DNA from 3 places in the Teredinibacter franksiae genome. Region 1 is predicted to be linked to each of the others. Evidence: predicted binding sites of a transcription regulator. Region 1 holds the regulator's gene; each other region holds the start of a gene.
The links. The regulator FNR, encoded in region 1, switches genes on or off when oxygen is low (the NO sensors DNR and NnrR bind a similar motif). The targets are predictions, from matches to a motif close to TTGATNNNNATCAA.
Positions count from the first base shown of each region.

Region 2: the regulator FNR is predicted to act here: its motif matches at 1,527-1,540, upstream of H5336_RS06665 (nitrate reductase subunit alpha).
Region 3: the regulator FNR is predicted to act here: its motif matches at 1,481-1,494, upstream of ccoN (cytochrome-c oxidase, cbb3-type subunit I).

Region 1 covers NZ_JACJUV010000008.1:262,868-266,084, forward strand. Annotated here, with positions in the region: gene H5336_RS20850 (P-loop NTPase family protein) at 1-824, shown strand, start outside; gene fnr (fumarate/nitrate reduction transcriptional regulator Fnr) at 910-1,653, shown strand; gene H5336_RS20860 (DUF4202 domain-containing protein) at 1,707-2,261, shown strand; gene H5336_RS23940 (SirB2 family protein) at 2,286-2,654, shown strand; gene H5336_RS20870 (hypothetical protein) at 2,858-3,217, shown strand, end outside.
Region 2 covers NZ_JACJUV010000001.1:1,649,491-1,652,707, forward strand. Annotated here, with positions in the region: gene H5336_RS06665 (nitrate reductase subunit alpha) at 1-1,430, opposite strand, end outside; gene H5336_RS06670 (ATP-binding protein) at 1,835-3,217, shown strand, end outside.
Region 3 covers NZ_JACJUV010000001.1:1,113,563-1,116,779, reverse strand. Annotated here, with positions in the region: gene H5336_RS04480 (argininosuccinate synthase) at 116-1,348, shown strand; gene ccoN (cytochrome-c oxidase, cbb3-type subunit I) at 1,643-3,088, shown strand; gene ccoO (cytochrome-c oxidase, cbb3-type subunit II) at 3,102-3,217, shown strand, end outside.

The sequences.
Region 1 (3,217 bases):
CCACTAACATCGCAGAGCATCCAACGATGCAACGCCGGCAGACCAAAATTACGGAATTCGAAGCCACTCGGCTACTCGAAAACTTTCGTCGTCAGCCCGCTCGCCCAATTAACATTTGTATTGATGGCAATGCCTTCGCATGGGTAAAGCAAAACAACAATATTACCTCCACAGGCAACACCCTTTGCCGGGAAATTCACGCGTGGGCAGAAGCCATTGGCCAGCGCAATGTTGACACCCTTATGCTTTGCTACCCGTTTCAATACTGGCAGCCCTATGAACTCACTGAAGTAATGCACGCTTTGGCGTCCCACTTTTGTTTATCGGAATCCACACAACGGTGCCACCGGGTTGCCACAAAAATCAGTGAAATCAACAATGAACACGTCGCGCTGCTTAAAGGGCTCGGCTTCAACCATTACCACATCGTTCTTAGTCGAGACGATTTGGTGGACATTCCACGGCTGGAATCGCTGGTGAAACTTATACGCCAGTACTCGTTTTCGGGTATTGGCATCCAAATCCACGATGCCGATTGCCTAGATGATCTTCGCGACCACGTAAAAGATGTACAACAGAAGGTTGCGCCAGACTATATCTACATTGGTTTACACCCAAAACTACTGAACAGGGAGATACAGAGCAAAGGTGCCATGATCTTCGACGGCGAAGAAGAACTTGAAGAAGATTGTATCTATATGGGCCTCGAAGGCACGAGTCGACTACAAAGTTTAGTGTTACAAAACTTTTGTAGTCCGCAACGATATCTGAGCGCCCTAGAGTCGGGCCATCTACCGGTGAACCCAGGCCCTCTCAGTATCTAACGGTATTTATCTAATCTAGCACGACGGCCGGCGACATTTTCCTATATAATGTAGCGCCATATCAGCCTTTGTCGTGGATTTAACTATGCCTCCGCAAACCATCGCCAGTCATCAATGTCACCAAAACCCTCAGGTAAATTGTGCAGACTGCCGTCTGGCTGGAATTTGCTTGCCTATTAGCCTTCATGTAGAAGACATTAGTAAGCTAGACGACATCATTCAGCGCGGTCGACCTGTACAAAAATCAGACCATGTCTACCACGCAGGTGAAGCCTTCCGCTCGGTCTACGCCCTGCGCTCCGGAGCCATTAAAACGGTAAAAGTAACGCACGACGGCCAAGAGCAAGTCACCGGCTTTTATCTTCCTGGCGAGATCATTGGTATGGACGGACTAGCCTCCAACCATCACACTAACTCGGCCATTGCCCTGGAAACCTCTGCGGTGTGTGAAATACCTTTCACCCGCCTGGAAGAGTTGAGCACACAGGTACCTCACCTTCAGCGCCGCTTCTTTCAGCTTATGAGTAAAGAAATCACTCAAGAGCAACAATTGATCACACTGTTAAGTAAAAACAGTGCTGACGAACGTATTGCAGCACTATTGATGAGCATCTCTACCCGTAACCACAACCGCGGACTATCGGCAAAAGAGTTCTACCTGCCAATGTCCCGCTCCGATATAGGCAACTACCTAGGCCTAACGATCGAAACGGTGAGCAGAGTACTTAGCCGGCTACATAAACAAGAAGTGATTATTCTGGATAAAAAGCACGTTATCATCGACGATATGGATGCATTGAAAAACATCGCCTCTGTCGCTTTCGACTAGATCACATTCCCAATGAGCGATAACCCTCCCGGCTCAGCCTTGTCGTCACACTCATAGACGAGGCTAACGCTGTAGATCCCAACATTGAGCTTTGCCCAGATACCGGCTCACCTGCCCCGAAAGAGTTACTATACGGGCAACGCATGTCCCGAATGCTCGGCGAATTTAACCCTGAAGCATCTGAAAACCTTAGAATAGCCGCGAGAGCCCAGCATATAGAACGCTGGAAATCACCGCGCACAAACTTCCCCGAGGGGCGCACAGGTTATAAAAAGTGGCGCTCACAATTATCCGTGTTTCATGCCGACCGAGCGACCGAGCTAATGGCTCAGGCTGGGTACAACCATGAGGAACAGCAGCGTGTTCGCTACCTTATCCAAAAACGGCAGATAAAAAGAGACCCAGAAACCCAGGCCCTCGAAGATGTTATATGCTTGGTATTTCTCAAACATTATCTCGCTGGTTTCGCCGGTAAGCACGATGAGCCCAAGCTGATTGATATTATTCAGAAGACGTGGGCCAAAATGTCCGAAACTGGCCATAGCGCGGCACTAAAGATTCAGCTTCCCGACACCCTCCAAGCCCTTGTGGCTAAAGCTCTCGCCTGAGAACCTACCCGGTTAATAAAAATTGTGATAAGCGCTGTAAAACATTTCCATGTCTGGTTTGCGATATTTAGTTTGGCGGGGTTCGTCATCCGTGTCATCTGGCTCACCTCTCGCCCCGACCTGCTTCAGCGGAAGGCCATCAAGGTTCTTCCCCACATCAACGACACAGCGCTATTTGCCACAGGGTTGCTGATGGCGTTCAGCATGGGCTACCCGTTTACCGGCTTTTATTGGCTAACAGCCAAATTAGGGCTGATAATTCTGTATATTCTACTAGGGTTTATGACCTTAAAACAGACCTCAAATAGCCTATACCGTTTTGCTCTCTTAGGCGTTTCATTTATTACTTATTCATCTATTATATTTTTAGCCGTTTCTAAGCCTCACTTCTAGCAAACCCCCATCACACGTACGCTGTGACTCATTTCTCATACATAAAGAGTTGGCACCTATTACCCTTTTCGACCCTGCTTATAGCCTTTATGACAAGGGCCTAGATCACAAAGGGTTGACATTAGTTATATAGGCCACTTTAATAACCTCAAACACCATACAAATTTACTAAAAACTCTGGCTAGAAAAACTGGTGACCTAGAATGAAATACTTGGCAATGATCTTTACCCTCGCACTGACGGTATTAGCATCTTCAGCCTATGGATGTGACGAGAAATGCGCAAAGGATAAAGCAGAAGCTGAAAAAAACGTGCAATTCCCAGGCTATATGTCCTGGAAGTTTTGTGAAGATACGCGCATGGACTTCATGACCTCCTCGATGGAGAGCCTGGACAAATACCGCAGCAAGCACTTCGACACCCGCTACAAAGGCGGCATACGCAACATCAAGAACTACATGGTGCAGCGTAAAGCTTGGCTAGTAGAATGTGATACCTACATGCAGCTAACCGGTAAAGGCAGAATTTTTGAAGACAACAAAACCACAAAGAAAATTTTCAAA
Region 2 (3,217 bases), on a different contig from region 1:
TAAACTGTGGCTACTAGCGCTTCGCTGCCATCAGCCAGTTTAATTTTCTTCACCGGCACTTTACGTAGCTGCACGTCGGCGTGATCGGTGCTGTCGAAGTAGTTAAACTCGTGCTCCTGACCCCCAAAGTAAGGGAATGCAACTTCTACTACTTCATCAGCGACATCTTTCAACGATGTTGTAAGGTCAATTTCTACACCCGAACCGCCATCGAGCTGGTCAATATTCCACTTGCCACTTTCACCCCAGCGATAGCCAATAGAGCCCGTGGGTGAAACCAATTTGCCATTTGAATTAAGCCCAATAGTTTTCCACTCGGGGTTATTCTCCTGGCCAAGATTTTTCTTCAAATCGCTAGCACGCAGGAACGGACCCTGCTGTAAACCCTGCTCGGAAGGCAGTAGTTTTACTAAGTACGGGAAGTCAGTCGTGGTTTTAACGTATTGCTTAAAATAGTCGCTTTTACCGTCGGCATGAAATTCTTTCAGCACTACATGGCCCATGGCCATGGCAACAGCCGCATCAGTACCCTGCTTGGCAGCCACCCACTCGTCGGTAAGTTTCGCCACCTCGGAATAATCCGGTGTTACCGAAACAGTTTTTGTACCCTTGTAACGAACTTCAGTAAAGAAGTGAGCATCGGGTGTACGGGTTTGTGGAACGTTTGAACCCCAGGCAATGATGTAGCCAGAGTTATACCAGTCGGCCGATTCCGGCACGTCGGTTTGCTCACCCCAAACCTGAGGAGATGCAGGGGGCAGGTCACAGTACCAGTCGTAAAAACTCAGGCAGTTACCACCAATTAAAGACAGGTAACGTGAACCTGCGGCATAACTCACCATGCTCATCGCGGGAATCGGAGAGAAGCCAGTCACGCGGTCAGGGCCGTAGGTTTTAGCGGTGTACACATTGGACGCCGCAATAATTTCATTCACTTCTTCCCAGCCTGAGCGAACCAAACCACCGAGGCCACGCTTGCTCTTATAGCTCGTTGCCTTGGCAGGGTCGGAAACAATCGATTCCCAGGCTGCAACAGGGTCGCTATGGATAGCTTTCGCTTCACGCCACAGCTTTAGCAGGTGTTTACGAATTTTAGGGTACTTGAGCCGGTTGGCACTGTAGATATACCAGCTGAAGCTCGCACCGCGCGGGCAGCCTCGGGGTTCATGATTAGGCAGATCAGGTCGCGTACGCGGATAATCGGTTTGCTGGGTTTCCCAGGTTACTAGGCCATCTTTTACGTAAATTTTCCAACTGCAGGACCCCGTACAATTCACACCATGAGTGGAACGCACTATCTTGTCGTGCTGCCAGCGTTTTCGGTACCCGTCTTCCCATCCGCGATCTTCATTGGTAGTAACACCGTGACCATCGGCGAAGCTGGATTTTTTCACATTGAAAAACCGCAGCTTATCTAAAAAGTGACTCATGATTATTTTCCTCGGCTGCCCTAGGGTGTGGGTACGGCGCAATGCACACACATTTACGGAGATACCGCCACTATAGAAAGCTTAGAGCGACTACAATTGACCCAGATCAAAGCCAATTTTGGCCTAACTACTCCTTTATATTTGGGTACCCACAAAGAGGTATGCCGGTGTAAGACCAATGTCCGTTGACTTACAATTTCACTCGCCAATCCGCACCGGAGCACGTAAACAGCCTCAAAATGGGGCACTATTAACCTTGGCGGTTCTAGACTAATAGAGACCATTACAACCAGTCGCTTAAGAGCGCACATCCAAAAATAGCTATTTAGCCCGCCACTATTGCTGTCGGGGTAACATTCGCAGACACTGGGTGAAACCAATACGTAAATCGACCGGGGACAACTTTGAACACAGACAACTACCAGCAAGGGCTATTTGGCTCGGTAATGAGCTACATCACTGTCTCCCTCGCTACAATTATCGCAATCACGCTTATCAGTATTTTTGTATCGTTTTGGGTTACCGAACTTGCGGACAAAGACGCCCAGGCCATTAACCTTTCTGGCTCTATGCGTATGCAAACCTACCGCATAGGGCTTGCCCTAGAGCGAGGAGAATTTGAAGCGGCAACGCAAAATATTGAAGAGCTACACAAAACCTGGAATCATTCCATTTTCGCCCAGCAACATTCGCTGCTCAAAGACCCCGAAGAAGAACATTCGAAGCTCACCCAATACTTCGCCATCGCTTATTTCAACTGGCTGAGCAATACCAAACCCGCTTTACAAGCAACGGCTAACCGCGCACCAACCAACACCCCAAACTTTAACCTGCTACTGGAAAACCAAGTATTACTCACCGACACACTGGTAAACCAATTCCAAAAAGACGCAGAACGAAAAATTGTAAACCTACGCACATTTCAACTGGCCGCACTATTCATAACGGTATTGGTGGGAAGCCTTATTTTCTATCTGCTAAAAAACAGGGTAGAAAAACCTTTATCACAACTCACGGAAACCGCGGAGAGAATTAGCGAAGGGGATTTCAATCAAAGAGTAGACGTAGAGGGTAGCGACGAACTCTCGTTACTCGCCGAAACATTTAATCGAATGAGCAAATCCATTGCCGACTCATACAACGTACTGGAAGAACGAGTAGAAGAAAGAACGCGTGCGCTTCAGCAAAACAATATCGCATTGGAATTCCTCATCACCACCGCACGTAACATTTTAGAATCTCACGACGGAAAATTTAGCTTTTCCGATACCATCAGCGATCTTTCCGACATTCTTGGAGACCATAAACTTGAGCTTTGTTTATTTACCGAGCAAGGCCAGCGCCCATACTTACAATTGGTCGCCCACAACCGCACAGATAACCCCTGCGAAAAAACCGATTGTAACAATTGCCGCAATATTCATCAGAAATCGAAACCCTTATTGCTGGAGGGCCAACAACGCTTCTCCATCAGTATGGGCGAACGTCATTTTGGCATTATCGATTTACACATTAATGGTTCTAACAAATTACCCGATTGGCAGCAAAACCTTATCCAATCAGTAGCAAACCAATTTGCAGTAGCCTTATCCATGGGCGAACAAAAAGACCGCGACCACCGTTTTGCGATGTTAAGCGAACGCACGGTAATCGCTCGAGAGCTACACGACTCCCTAGCCCAAGCCTTGTCATACCTACAAATACAAGTGACACGCCTACAAAAATCGAAAGATAGAGGAAGCTACGAGCTACAACAGCCGATCATCGACGAACTTCGCGAAGGCTTA
Region 3 (3,217 bases), on a different contig from region 1:
CAACTCTAACCTCGCTGTGGATTGACAAAATAACCCTCGAAATGCTGGAGTTCGGGTATTCTTTCCAATAAAATTCGCGCCCTCGAATCTTAATCTTTCCTTGTGTGGAGTTTCCATGTCCCTCGATAAGTCTTCAATCAACAAAGTTGTTCTCGCCTACTCTGGAGGCCTCGACACGTCTGTTATCGTTCGCTGGCTGGAAGACACCTACGAATGCGAGGTGGTTACCTTCACCGCCGACATTGGTCAGGGGGAAGAGGTTGAACCTGCGCGCGCCAAGGCCGAAGCTTTGGGGGTTAAGGAAATCTATATTGAAGATTTGCGTGAAGAGTTTGTTAGGGACTATGTTTTCCCGATGTTTCGCGCTAATGCCATTTACGAAGGTGAGTACCTGCTGGGTACCTCTATTGCCCGTCCGCTGATTGCTAAGCGCATGATCGAAATTGCCAACGAAACCGGCGCCGACGCGATTTCACACGGTGCAACCGGTAAAGGTAACGACCAGGTGCGTTTTGAGCTCGGTGCATACGCACTTAAGCCAGGTGTAAAAGTGATTGCACCTTGGCGAGAATGGGATCTCACCTCCCGTGAAACGCTAATGGCCTACTGTAAAGAGCGTGACATTCCGGTGGATTTTGCCAAGGCCAGTAAGAAATCACCTTACTCCATGGATGCCAACCTGTTGCATATCTCCTATGAGGGCGACATTCTGGAAGACCCATGGAGCGAAGCTGAGCCCGATATGTGGCGCTGGACAGTTTCACCAGAAGAAGCGCCAGATGCCCCTGAATACATGGAAATCAGCTTTGAGAAGGGTGACCCCGTTGCGATTAATGGTGAAGCCATGTCACCTGCCACCTTGCTTGAAACCCTCAATAAAAAAGCCGGTGCCCACGGTATTGGTCGTTTGGATATCGTAGAAAATCGCTATGTAGGGATGAAATCTCGCGGTTGCTATGAAACGCCAGGAGGCACCGTTTTACTTCCCGCACACCGTGCGATTGAATCTTTAACGTTGGACCGCGAAGCGGCACATCTAAAAGACTCGCTGATGCCAAAATACGCCGAACTAGTCTACAACGGTTACTGGTGGAGCCCAGAGCGGACAATGCTTCAAGCTCTTATCGATGAAAGCCAGCAGTTCGTGAACGGCGACGTTCGTATGAAGCTCTATAAAGGCGCCGTTACAGTAGTGGGGCGCCGTTCACCTAACAGCCTCTTTGACGAAAGTATTGCCACTTTCGAGGATGATGCAGGTGCCTATGATCAAAAAGACGCCGCTGGCTTTATTAAGCTAAATGCACTGCGCATGCGAATTGCTGCGCAAAAGGGTCGTAAGCTCGACTAGTCTATATAGGTGCTTTAGTTAATAGGTGATTTAGCTGTGCCCAGGTTTTTTAAAGCGCTGAAGAGCTGCTGGTTGAGCGGAAGGTGTTAACCCTTGCCATAACACCATTATTCATGGTGTTTATGGCGGAGCTTGATGGTAATCAAATGAATGATCTCTTCGGTGTTTATAATCGTCCGTAATTGCGGCCCGGAATCTAACCTGTTACCAATACGCACTTAATAATTAGGTAATAGCACACTCGTATACTCGGGTAACTCTTCTTTTACAACACAACACTAATAGGACTGAACCATGAGTGATGGCTTGGCAACTGAGCAGCCAGCATACAACTACAAGGTCGTACGTCAGTTTACGATAATGACCATTGTTTGGGGTATTGTTGGGATGGCCGTAGGAGTGCTGCTGGCAGCACAACTTATGTGGCCGGAGTTGAATGATATTTTTCAACCATTCTCGCACTTTGGGCGCTTACGGCCGTTACACACTAACGCGGTGATTTTTGCCTTCGGTGGTTGTGCGTTGTTTGCGACCTCTTTTTATGTCGTACAGCGAACATGCCAGGCCAAGCTGTTTGGCGGTTTTCTGATCCCATTTACCTTCTGGGGGTGGCAGCTGATTATCGTGCTCGCGGCTATTACATTGCCCATGGGTATGACTTCAGCTAAGGAATACGCCGAGCTTGAATGGCCAATTGATATTTTGATCACCTTGGTGTGGGTGTCATACGGTATTGTGTTCTTTGGCACAGTTGTTAAACGAAAAACGTCTCATATCTATGTGGCTAATTGGTTTTTCGGTGCTTTTATCGTAACCGTTGCACTGTTACACGTTGTAAACAGTATGGCAGTACCGGTTTCTCTCACAAAATCTTATTCTGCTTATGCCGGCGCCATGGATGCGATGATCCAATGGTGGTATGGGCATAATGCGGTGGGCTTTTTCCTCACTGCCGGCTTTTTGGGCATGATGTATTACTTCGTGCCGAAACAAACGGGTCGGCCTGTGTTTTCCTATCAGCTTTCTATTGTTCATTTTTGGGCGTTGATAGCGGTGTACATCTGGGCTGGTCCTCACCACTTGATATATTCCTCGTTGCCCGATTGGGCGCAATCGTTGGGTATGGTCATGTCACTGATTCTTCTGGCACCCAGCTGGGGCGGTATGATCAACGGTATTATGACCCTTTCGGGTGCTTGGGATAAGCTGCGTACCGACCCGACCCTGCGCTTTTTGGTGGTTTCCTTGTCCTTCTACGGTATGTCTACCTTCGAAGGCCCAATGATGTCTATTAAGACCGTAAACGCGTTGTCACATAACACCGACTGGACCATTGGCCATGTTCACTCCGGTGCTTTGGGCTGGGTCGCGATGATTTCCATTGGCGCGGTATATCACTTACTGCCCGTGCTGTTTAATAGAACGCGTATGTGGAGTGTGAGCTTGGTTAACACTCACTTCTGGCTTTCAACTATCGGTACCGTGCTTTATATCTGCGCCATGTGGGTAAACGGTATTATGCAGGGCTTAATGTGGCGTGCCTTTAACGCCGACGGCACCTTAACCTACAGCTTTGCAGAATCGGTAGAAGCCAGTTACCCCGGTTATTTTGTACGCTTCCTTGGTGGTTCTATTTTCCTCGTAGGTATGTTGATTATGGCTTACAACACCTATAAGACCGTTGTTGAAGAAGAGCCTGCGGAGGAAGATCTTCCTGCCGCTCAGCCACAAGTCGCGTGAGGGGAAAACGACAGTGAAAAATCATGACATCGTAGAAAAGAATGTTGGTTTGATGGTTCTGCTTGTGGCCGTGGCCATTAGTTTTGGTGGCCTAGTGCAGTTGGTACCGCAATTCTTCCTAGAAGAAAC